Regions from separate parts of the Brevibacillus nitrificans genome, predicted to be linked through region 1. Evidence: a T-box and tRNA genes for the amino acid it is inferred to sense, from the RefSeq annotation. Region 1 holds a T-box; the other holds one or more tRNA genes.
The links. A T-box is a leader RNA that pairs with one kind of tRNA and senses whether it is charged. The one in region 1 lies ahead of ileS (isoleucine--tRNA ligase), so its partner is inferred to be a tRNA-Ile.

Region 1 (4,401 bases):
TTGGTGACTGCCTGCGGATCAGGCGCGGGAGTATATTGATCCAGCAAGGCGTACATGGCATAAAAGGCGTGGATGTTCTGGATCGTATCGATGACCTTTGACTTCGCCTCCGCTACGATGCGTTTGGAAAACCGCTTGCTGCTCCAAGGCGCGCTGTCTGACAAGAGTGCCCAGCGAAACGCATCCGCACCGAACTCATCGATTACTTCCCACGGATCGATCCCATTCCCTTTGCTTTTGGACATCTTCTGACCGTTTTCATCCAGTACATGACCGGTTGAAATGACGGCTTTGTACGGTGCCTTGCCATTGTAGAGGGTGGATACCGCCAGCAGACTGAAAAACCATCCCCTCGTCTGGTCAATCCCTTCCGAAATCATGTCAGCCGGATACTGCTCCTGAAAATCCTTTTCATTGCCAAACGGATGATGATGCTGAGCAAATGGCATCGACCCACTGTCGAACCACACATCAATGACCTCTGGCGTTCTTTCCATCGCACCACCGCAGGAACAGCGCAGCTTTACCTCATCCACAAAAGGCTTATGCAGCTCTATGCTCTCATCGACCGGTTCGATGGCCCTCTGGCGCAGTTCGTCTATACTTCCGGGTGCATACTCACATCCGCAATCCTGACAGAGCCAGATGTTGAGTGGGGTTCCCCAATAGCGGTTGCGACTGATGTTCCAGTCTACCAGTTCCTCGAGAAATTTACCGAATCGACCGTCCCGTAAATGCCCCGGATACCACTCTATTTTTCGATTGTTTTCGATCAGCTGTTCTTTGATCGCCGTCGTCTTAATGAACCAGCTCTCCATCGCGTAATAAAGCAGCGGAGATTTGCAGCGCCAGCAAAACGGGTAACTGTGCTCATAGCGCTCCTTTGAAAATAACAAGCCACGATGAGCCAAGTCTTTCACGATGTCTACGTCACACTCTTTGACAAAGCGTCCTGCAAAATCAGTGACTTGATCGGTATAACGGCCTGCCAGGTTAACTACATTGACAAAATCCAGGTCATGCTGGCGTGTGATCCGGTAATCGTCTTCCCCATGAGCTGGGGCCGTATGGACAATACCCGTACCGCTTTTATCGCTGACGTAGTCTGCAGCCACTACGATATGGCCTTTATCCACATGGATATAGGCAAACGGCGGTTCGTACGGAGTCCCCATGAATTCTGCACCTTTATGCGTAGACAAGATGACGAAATCATCCTTTAGAACAGACTCCACCAGATTTTTGGCTACCACGTACACTTCGTCATTTTTCTGTACACGTACATAGTCGAGATCTTTGTTGATCGCCAACGCCACATTTGCGGGGAGTGTCCAAGGTGTCGTCGTCCACGCAAGAAAGATGTCGCTATTCTTTTTACTGCGGAACTTCACTGTCGCACTCAGATCTTTCACGTCTTCATAGCCTTGTGCTACTTCATGCGAGCTTAGCGTCGTCTGACAATCCGGGCAATAGGGGCTCACGCGATGTCCTTTATACAGCAAATCCTTTTTGTGGATCTCGGACAGGATATGCCAAACACTCTCGATATAGGAATTGGTCAGCGTAATGTAGGGGTCATCCATATCCGTCCAGTACGCAATCCCCTCTGTCAGTTCACGCCATTGCCTTTCGTATTCAAATACACTGCTCTTGCATTTTTCTACAAACTTCTCTACTCCGTAGTTTTCGATCTCCTGTTTACCCGAAATCCCCAGCTGCTTTTCCACCCCAAGCTCTACGGGGAGTCCATGTGTATCCCAGCCCGCTTTACGGACAACCCGATACCCTGCCATCGTTTTATATCGACCGATGAAATCTTTGATCACCCGACCAAGGACATGACCGATGTGTGGCTGTCCATTGGCGGTTGGCGGACCTTCGTAGAATACAAAACTGGGTTTCCTTTCCCGATTTTCGATTGATTTTTGGAAGGTATTGTCCTGCCTCCATTGGTTCAAGACCCTGAGCTCACGAACCCTCGCTTTTTCTTTCACATCCACGCTTTTCATCTGACTGCCATCCTTTCCCAAATGAAATGTGATGGAGAATGGACCCGAAAAAAACAAAAAAATCCCGCCCCCTAAGGGACGAGATTTACTCTCGCGTTACCACCCTTGTTCCAAAAAGATCATGGCAGCCATGACTTTTCAGCACTCTACTACGTACCATCATACGCGTCCCTTTTAACGGCGGGATCCCGGGTCAGCTTACTTGCACACTTCAGCCTTCCTTCTCGGAGAGGATTTTCGGCTACATCTTGAACGTTGGCTTTCAGCACATGGCCAACTCTCTGGGGAACAAGGAAATAGCTTACTCTTTCTCGTCAATGAATTTCGTTCGTTCAATTGGTTACATCATTTTTACAATACTTTTTATACGTTGTCAAATTTCTTTTTGGATGTCTCGTCTCCTATTCTTGCAGCAGGTCGTTCGAGGTATTGCCAGCCTCATCCGTTACCATCAAGTGGGTGGAAGGATCAGCAATCAGCATCTCGACATAAGAGCGGAATGTCTCATCATCGAGGTCATATGGCGTACTGAAAATGACGGAGATGGTGATTCCCTGATTGTCCAGCCATAATTCGTAAAATGATCCATCTGGCCGTTCGAATTTGTAGATATCATATCTGCCATTCGGCTCCGTGTCCTTGGTCACCGTTGACGTCACGTGATCGTTACCGTCTTCTGTCCACTTGTACGTGCCGATTCCAACCTCCAAATCTGTGATGTCAAAATCATTGTACACTCCGTCGCTCAAACTGACGTACTGCAGTCGGAATCCTTTTATGTCCTCGTTAAAGCTCGCCGTAATCTGAACGGCATTTCCACCTGGTCGAATGCTCACCTCCACGTCATCTGTTAAAGAAGGAGCTTCTTCATCTTCGCTATTCTCGCCTAACCTAGTACGGTTTTCGGACGAGCCTACACCATGCGGGCGACTTTCATCGCACATGGCGTTCCACCAACGAATAAGACAAGCTCTTACAATGGGCATTTTCATACTAAGCCAATCGCAAATGGCTGTCTGCTATCGAAAGTTAACCTATATGTAACGAGGGAGTTAATTCGCCAAACAAAAAGAAAAACCCCTCGCACCTAGTGGCACAAGGGGTTTTGGCTAATTAATATGTGCTCATGTACTGCTCGCGCTCCCAAGCGTGGACGCGTGTGCGGAACATATCCCACTCGATTTCTTTTGCTTCGATGAAGTGCAGCAGCGCATGCTCACCCAGCGCTTCGCAAATCACTGGATCAGATTTCAGGCACTCGATCGCTTCTTTCAAAGTAGCAGGCAGGTTAGAAATACCGTTTTCTTCGCGCTCTTGCTCGTTCATCACGTAGATATTGCGGTCAATCGCTGGTGGTACCTCTACCTTGTTCTTGATTCCATCCAAACCAGCTTTCAGCATAACAGCCAGAGCGAGGTATGGGTTGGTTGCTGGGTCTGGGCTGCGTACTTCGATACGAGTACCCATTCCACGGGATGCTGGAATACGAATCAACGGAGAACGGTTTTTCGCAGACCATGCTACATAGCAAGGAGCTTCGTAGCCTGGAACCAGACGCTTATAGGAGTTTACCAGCGGGTTTGTGATCGCAGTAAATCCGCGAGCGTGGTTCAAAATACCAGCCAAATAGTGTTTCGCGGTTTGGCTCAGGCCCATTTCATCAGTCTCATCGTAGAAAGCGTTTTGATTTCCACGGAAGAGCGATTGGTTGGCGTGCATACCGGAACCAGCTACCCCGTACAGAGGTTTTGGCATGAAGGTCGCGTGCAGACCATGCTTTTGCGCAATGGTTTTTACAACGAGCTTGAAGGTCAGGATTTGGTCTGCTGCTTGCAGAGCATTTGCGTATTTGAAGTCGATCTCATGTTGACCTGGAGCTACTTCATGGTGAGAAGCTTCTACTTCATAGCCCATTTTCTCCAAAGTCAGTACGATATCGCGGCGGCAGTTTTCACCGGAATCGAGTGGAGCAAAGTCGAAGTATCCACCTTGGTCATTCAGATCGAGAGTTGGTTCGCCTTTTTCATCCAGTTTGAACAGGAAAAACTCAGGTTCTGGGCCGACGTTAAACGCACTGAAGCCCATTTCTTCCGCTTCTTTCAGAGCGCGCTTCAGGATGTAGCGCGGGTCTCCCTCAAATGGAGTACCATCAGGATTGAAGATATCACAGATCAGGCGAGCGATTTTACCGTGCTCGTTTCCCCAAGGGAATACGACCCAAGTATCCAGATCTGGTACCAGGTACATATCGGATTCCTCGATACGAACAAAACCTTCGATGGAAGATCCGTCGAACATCATTTTGTTGTCGAGTGCCTTAGGCAGCTGGGACAGAGGGATTTCTACGTTTTTGATTACCCCCATCAGGTCGGTAAACTGCAGGCGGATGTAC
Region 2 (4,401 bases), on a different contig from region 1:
GAGGGAATCGAACCCCCGACCTTTCGGGTATGAACCGAACGCTCTAACCAGCTGAGCTACGCCGCCACAATATTATAGGCTAAATGGCGGAGGGAGCAGGATTCGAACCCGCGTGAGCTTTCACTCTAACGGTTTTCAAGACCGCCCCGTTATGACCACTTCGGTATCCCTCCGCAAAAAAATGGAGCGGGTGATGGGAATCGAACCCACGCGACCAGCTTGGAAGGCTGGAGTTCTACCATTGAACTACACCCGCAAAAATATGGTGCCGGTGAAGGGACTTGAACCCCCACGGTTTCCCTCACGATTTTGAGTCGCGCGCGTCTGCCATTCCGCCACACCGGCTTATCCAGTTGTAAAACATGGTCGGGAAGACAGGATTCGAACCTGCGACCCCTTGGTCCCAAGCCAAGTACTCTACCAAGCTGAGCTACTTCCCGACTATATCCTTTTCACTTTAGATGAAAAGTGGCGTGCCCTGAGAGATTCGAACTCCCGACCTTTTGATTCGTAGTCAAACGCTCTATCCAGCTGAGCTAAGGGCACATATGGAGCGGACGAAGGGTCTCGAACCCTCGACCTTCGCCTTGGCAAGGCGACGCTCTACCAATTGAGCTACGTCCGCATGTGTTTTGTAGTTGTTTGGTGCGGTCGAGAGGACTTGAACCTCCACGGTGTTGCCACCACTAGAACCTGAATCTAGCGCGTCTGCCAATTCCGCCACGACCGCATGTGAAGTTGTAAAAACTGGTGAGCCATGAAGGACTCGAACCTTCGACCCTCTGATTAAAAGTCAGATGCTCTACCAACTGAGCTAATGGCTCATGCAAATGGCTGGGGTACTAGGATTTGAACCTAGGAATGACGGAGTCAAAGTCCGTTGCCTTACCGCTTGGCTATACCCCAACAGCCAAGTATAAAACTGGTGGGGAGAGACGGATTCGAACCGCCGAACCCAGAGGGAGCAGATTTACAGTCTGCCGCGTTTAGCCACTTCGCTATCTCCCCAGCTTGTCCTTGTAAAAGGTTACCCATACGCTGTCAATGCCATTCGGACATTTTCAGTTTGAGTAAGGTGGTGCCGGCAATAGGACTTGAACCCACAACCCCCTGATTACAAGTCAGGTGCTCTACCAATTGAGCTATACCGGCATTTATGAAAGTGTAAATGGTGGCTCGGGACGGAATCGAACCGCCGACACGAGGATTTTCAGTCCTCTGCTCTACCGACTGAGCTACCGAGCCTCAAGCATTTGGCAAACACTTGCCGCTCGAGTAAACCAGCCATTTTAGAAATGGCGGAGCTGACGGGACTCGAACCCGCGACCTCCGGTGTGACAGACCGGCGTGAACTCCAACTTCACCACAGCTCCATGTTTGGATGATTTCATTATCAAAAGTGGTGGAGGCTGACGGGATCGAACCGCCGACCCTCTGCTTGTAAGGCAGATGCTCTCCCAGCTGAGCTAAGCCTCCGCGTTTCCCCACAAAGTGACGGTATGCTCTGCAGCATATTCCGAGTACTTTGCGGGGGCCCCAACAACTAGTGTGGGTGATAGGTGACCCGTAGGGGATTCGAACCCCTGTATGACAGCGTGAAAGGCTGCTGTGTTAAACCGCTTCACCAACGGGCCATATGTATGTACAATGGTGCTCCCGACAGGAATCGAACCTGCGACCTCTTCCTTACCATGGAAACGCTCTACCGACTGAGCTACAGGAGCGAAGATGGCTCCTCGGGACGGACTCGAACCGCCGACCGATCGGTTAACAGCCGATTGCTCTACCAACTGAGCTACCGAGGAATAATTCGATTTCCAGACCGAAGTCTATGTACAGATAATGGTGGAGCTGAACGGGATCGAACCGATGACCTCCTGCTTGCAAGGCAGGCGCTCTCCCAACTGAGCTACAGCCCCATAAAGGGTATAAATGGTGGGCCTAGGCTGACTCGAACAGCCGACCTCACGCTTATCAGGCGTGCGCTCTAACCAACTGAGCTATAGGCCCGTGTTCCCCTTGGAACTATAATCTAGCATATTATTTTGTTCATTGCAATAGAATTTCTAAAACTTTTTTTCTCGAATCGTAAATCTTTCTATCAAGCTTACCAATCAGAATTATAAAGGCACTGCCCCTACCTAGGCAAGCAGTGCCTTTGTATATAGTGTCACATATTTGCGCTTTTTAAACCGTCCATTTGGTTGGACGTTTCATTCATGTTTTGTAACCACGCCACGGCGCCCTTATTGAGCTGAACGTCCAGTGATCGATGTTAATTCATACGATACCGGCACGCTGCTTTCCTACCACACGATCTGCCTTGGCAACGTCTGAGGAGAAGACACCACCTAGTTCAAAATGGATGCCGTTTGCAGCTCTACGCGCCCTCCCGCTGCTTGAACGCTTGAATGACGAGCACAGAACGAATACAAAATGATAGTCTCTACGCAATTTCGTACATTCTTTCCTTTTCCCATTCAGACTTTAGTCCGAATCAGAAATATCATTCTCTAGGTAAGGATCGATTTCAACCTCAAGTCATTTCCAGGATCTCTCAATCATCCAGTACCTTTAAGACTATAACTAAGGGAATGGGGTACTTACATGATAAAAGAGGCTCGAATGGATAAGAAAGTGGCCGTTACATTCTTTCAGGGGGAGAAATGGCTGGTCCTCACCGGATTACTTGGTTTTCTATTGGCAGCCGTGTGCGGGATTTGGGTGATGACCCACGGGGCTTTCGTGCTTCCAAAAGGAGATGTGCTGAAAGCATTTTCGTTCGATGCAGCTCTAGGTACTTTCCTGTTGTCCACTGCAGCCATTATGCCGTTTACCGCTCTGAGTAAAACGAGTAGAGCAGTCTTTCGCTGGTCGTATATTCTCCTCGCGCTGTATTCATACTTTGCGGAAACCGTACAAAATTTTCGAGGGGTAGACCCGCGCTTCGTGAAGGGCGGCACAGATTTTGATATCTGGGTAGGTTCCATTTTTACTTTTGTTGCTTTACTGCTGGTGCTGTTTTATCTGTTCGCAGCCATTCCGTTTTTCGGCAAAAAGGCTTATCGCTTACGTCCTGACCTCATAGTGGGGATTCGCTATGCGATGATTGCCGTTCTCTTTTCCTTTGCAGCAGGAGTCTGGATCTCCTTTAACGCAGGTCGTTACTTCGGTCTGCATGGGAACATCATTTGGCTGCATGGCCTCGGTTTTCATGCTCACCAAGTTATCCCGTTTCTTGCTTGGATGTCGGAGTATACGCAGCTTCAACCTTCCGTACGAAAAGGATTGATCCATGGCTCCGGCATCGCATTCCTGCTTGGTTTGATCGCCATTGGGTGGCAAACCTTCCCAGTGCTCCCTGTTTTAGAGTGGTCCGTAGCATCTATCCTGGCGTTATTCTGTTTTCTCATCACGTTTGCAGCTGGCTTACTCCTTTTGACGCAAATGAAAGCAGTGCTGTGGGTCAAAAAGCAAGCAGAAGCCCTATCGCACAGACAATAAATGCGAAAAAGCTTGCCCAGCAGAGGGCAAGCTTTTTGTCACTTGAAACACATTAAATATCGAGGTCACGCACACTAGCCGCAAATTGCTCAATGAACTCTCTGCGAGGTTCTACTTCATCGCCCATCAAGGTTTCAAACACACTGTCGGATTCCATGATGTCTTCCAGATTTACCTGCAGAAGGGTACGCATGGATGGGTCCATTGTTGTCTCCCACAGCTGGTCGGCATTCATCTCACCCAGCCCTTTGTAGCGCTGAATACTTGGCTTTGGAACCGTTTTGAGAGTGGCGAGAACTTCGTCACGCTGCTGGTCCGTGTAGGCGTAGTGGAGCTGTTTGCCTTGCTTGATGCTATAAAGCGGTGGCTGTGCAATATAAATATAGCCCGCTTCGATCAGCTGTCTCATGTAACGATAGAAGAACGTCAGCAGGAGCGTGCGAATATGAGAACCATCCACGTCGGCATCTGTCATGATGACGACTTTGTGGTAGCGCGCTTTGGAAATGTCAAAGTCTTCGCCTACACCCGTACCGAGTGCCGTAATGATCGCACGGATCTCGTTATTGGCCAAAATTTTGTCCAGACGAGACTTTTCTACGTTCAATACTTTTCCGCGCAATGGCAGAATGGCTTGGAAGTGACGATCACGTCCCATTTTCGCAGATCCACCCGCAGAGTCACCCTCTACGATGAACAATTCGGATTCAGATGCGTCCTTGGAAGAGCAATCCGCCAATTTACCCGGCAGAGCACTAACTTCCAATGCGCTCTTCCGTCTTGTCATCTCACGTGCTTTCCGAGCTGCCTCACGAGCGCGGGAAGCCATCAGGGCCTTTTCCACGACTTTCTTCGCGATCCCTGGGTTCTCCTCCATGAAGGTGTTGAAGCGATCGC

Region 2: it has a tRNA-Ile gene. The T-box ahead of ileS (isoleucine--tRNA ligase) is inferred to sense a tRNA for this amino acid. The anticodon was not compared.

Annotation. Positions count from the first base shown of each region.
Region 1 covers NZ_RHHU01000003.1:334,661-339,061, reverse strand. Annotated here, with positions in the region: gene ileS (isoleucine--tRNA ligase) at 1-2,009, opposite strand, end outside; T-box leader at 2,081-2,336, opposite strand; gene EDM59_RS03545 (hypothetical protein) at 2,411-2,953, opposite strand; gene glnA (type I glutamate--ammonia ligase) at 3,123-4,401, opposite strand, start outside.
Region 2 covers NZ_RHHU01000018.1:257,724-262,124, reverse strand. Annotated here, with positions in the region: tRNA gene EDM59_RS26840 (tRNA-Met) at 1-66, opposite strand, end outside; tRNA gene EDM59_RS26835 (tRNA-Ser) at 85-173, opposite strand; tRNA gene EDM59_RS26830 (tRNA-Gly) at 183-256, opposite strand; tRNA gene EDM59_RS26825 (tRNA-Leu) at 264-345, opposite strand; tRNA gene EDM59_RS26820 (tRNA-Pro) at 364-440, opposite strand; tRNA gene EDM59_RS26815 (tRNA-Arg) at 470-546, opposite strand; tRNA gene EDM59_RS26810 (tRNA-Gly) at 550-625, opposite strand; tRNA gene EDM59_RS26805 (tRNA-Leu) at 644-730, opposite strand; tRNA gene EDM59_RS26800 (tRNA-Lys) at 749-824, opposite strand; tRNA gene EDM59_RS26795 (tRNA-Gln) at 832-906, opposite strand; tRNA gene EDM59_RS26790 (tRNA-Tyr) at 924-1,008, opposite strand; tRNA gene EDM59_RS26785 (tRNA-Thr) at 1,077-1,152, opposite strand; tRNA gene EDM59_RS26780 (tRNA-Phe) at 1,170-1,245, opposite strand; tRNA gene EDM59_RS26775 (tRNA-Asp) at 1,297-1,373, opposite strand; tRNA gene EDM59_RS26770 (tRNA-Val) at 1,401-1,476, opposite strand; tRNA gene EDM59_RS26765 (tRNA-Glu) at 1,561-1,634, opposite strand; tRNA gene EDM59_RS26760 (tRNA-Thr) at 1,649-1,724, opposite strand; tRNA gene EDM59_RS26755 (tRNA-Asn) at 1,730-1,805, opposite strand; tRNA gene EDM59_RS26750 (tRNA-Ala) at 1,844-1,919, opposite strand; tRNA gene EDM59_RS26745 (tRNA-Ile) at 1,934-2,010, opposite strand; gene EDM59_RS26740 (hypothetical protein) at 2,626-3,504, shown strand; gene gyrB (DNA topoisomerase (ATP-hydrolyzing) subunit B) at 3,557-4,401, opposite strand, start outside.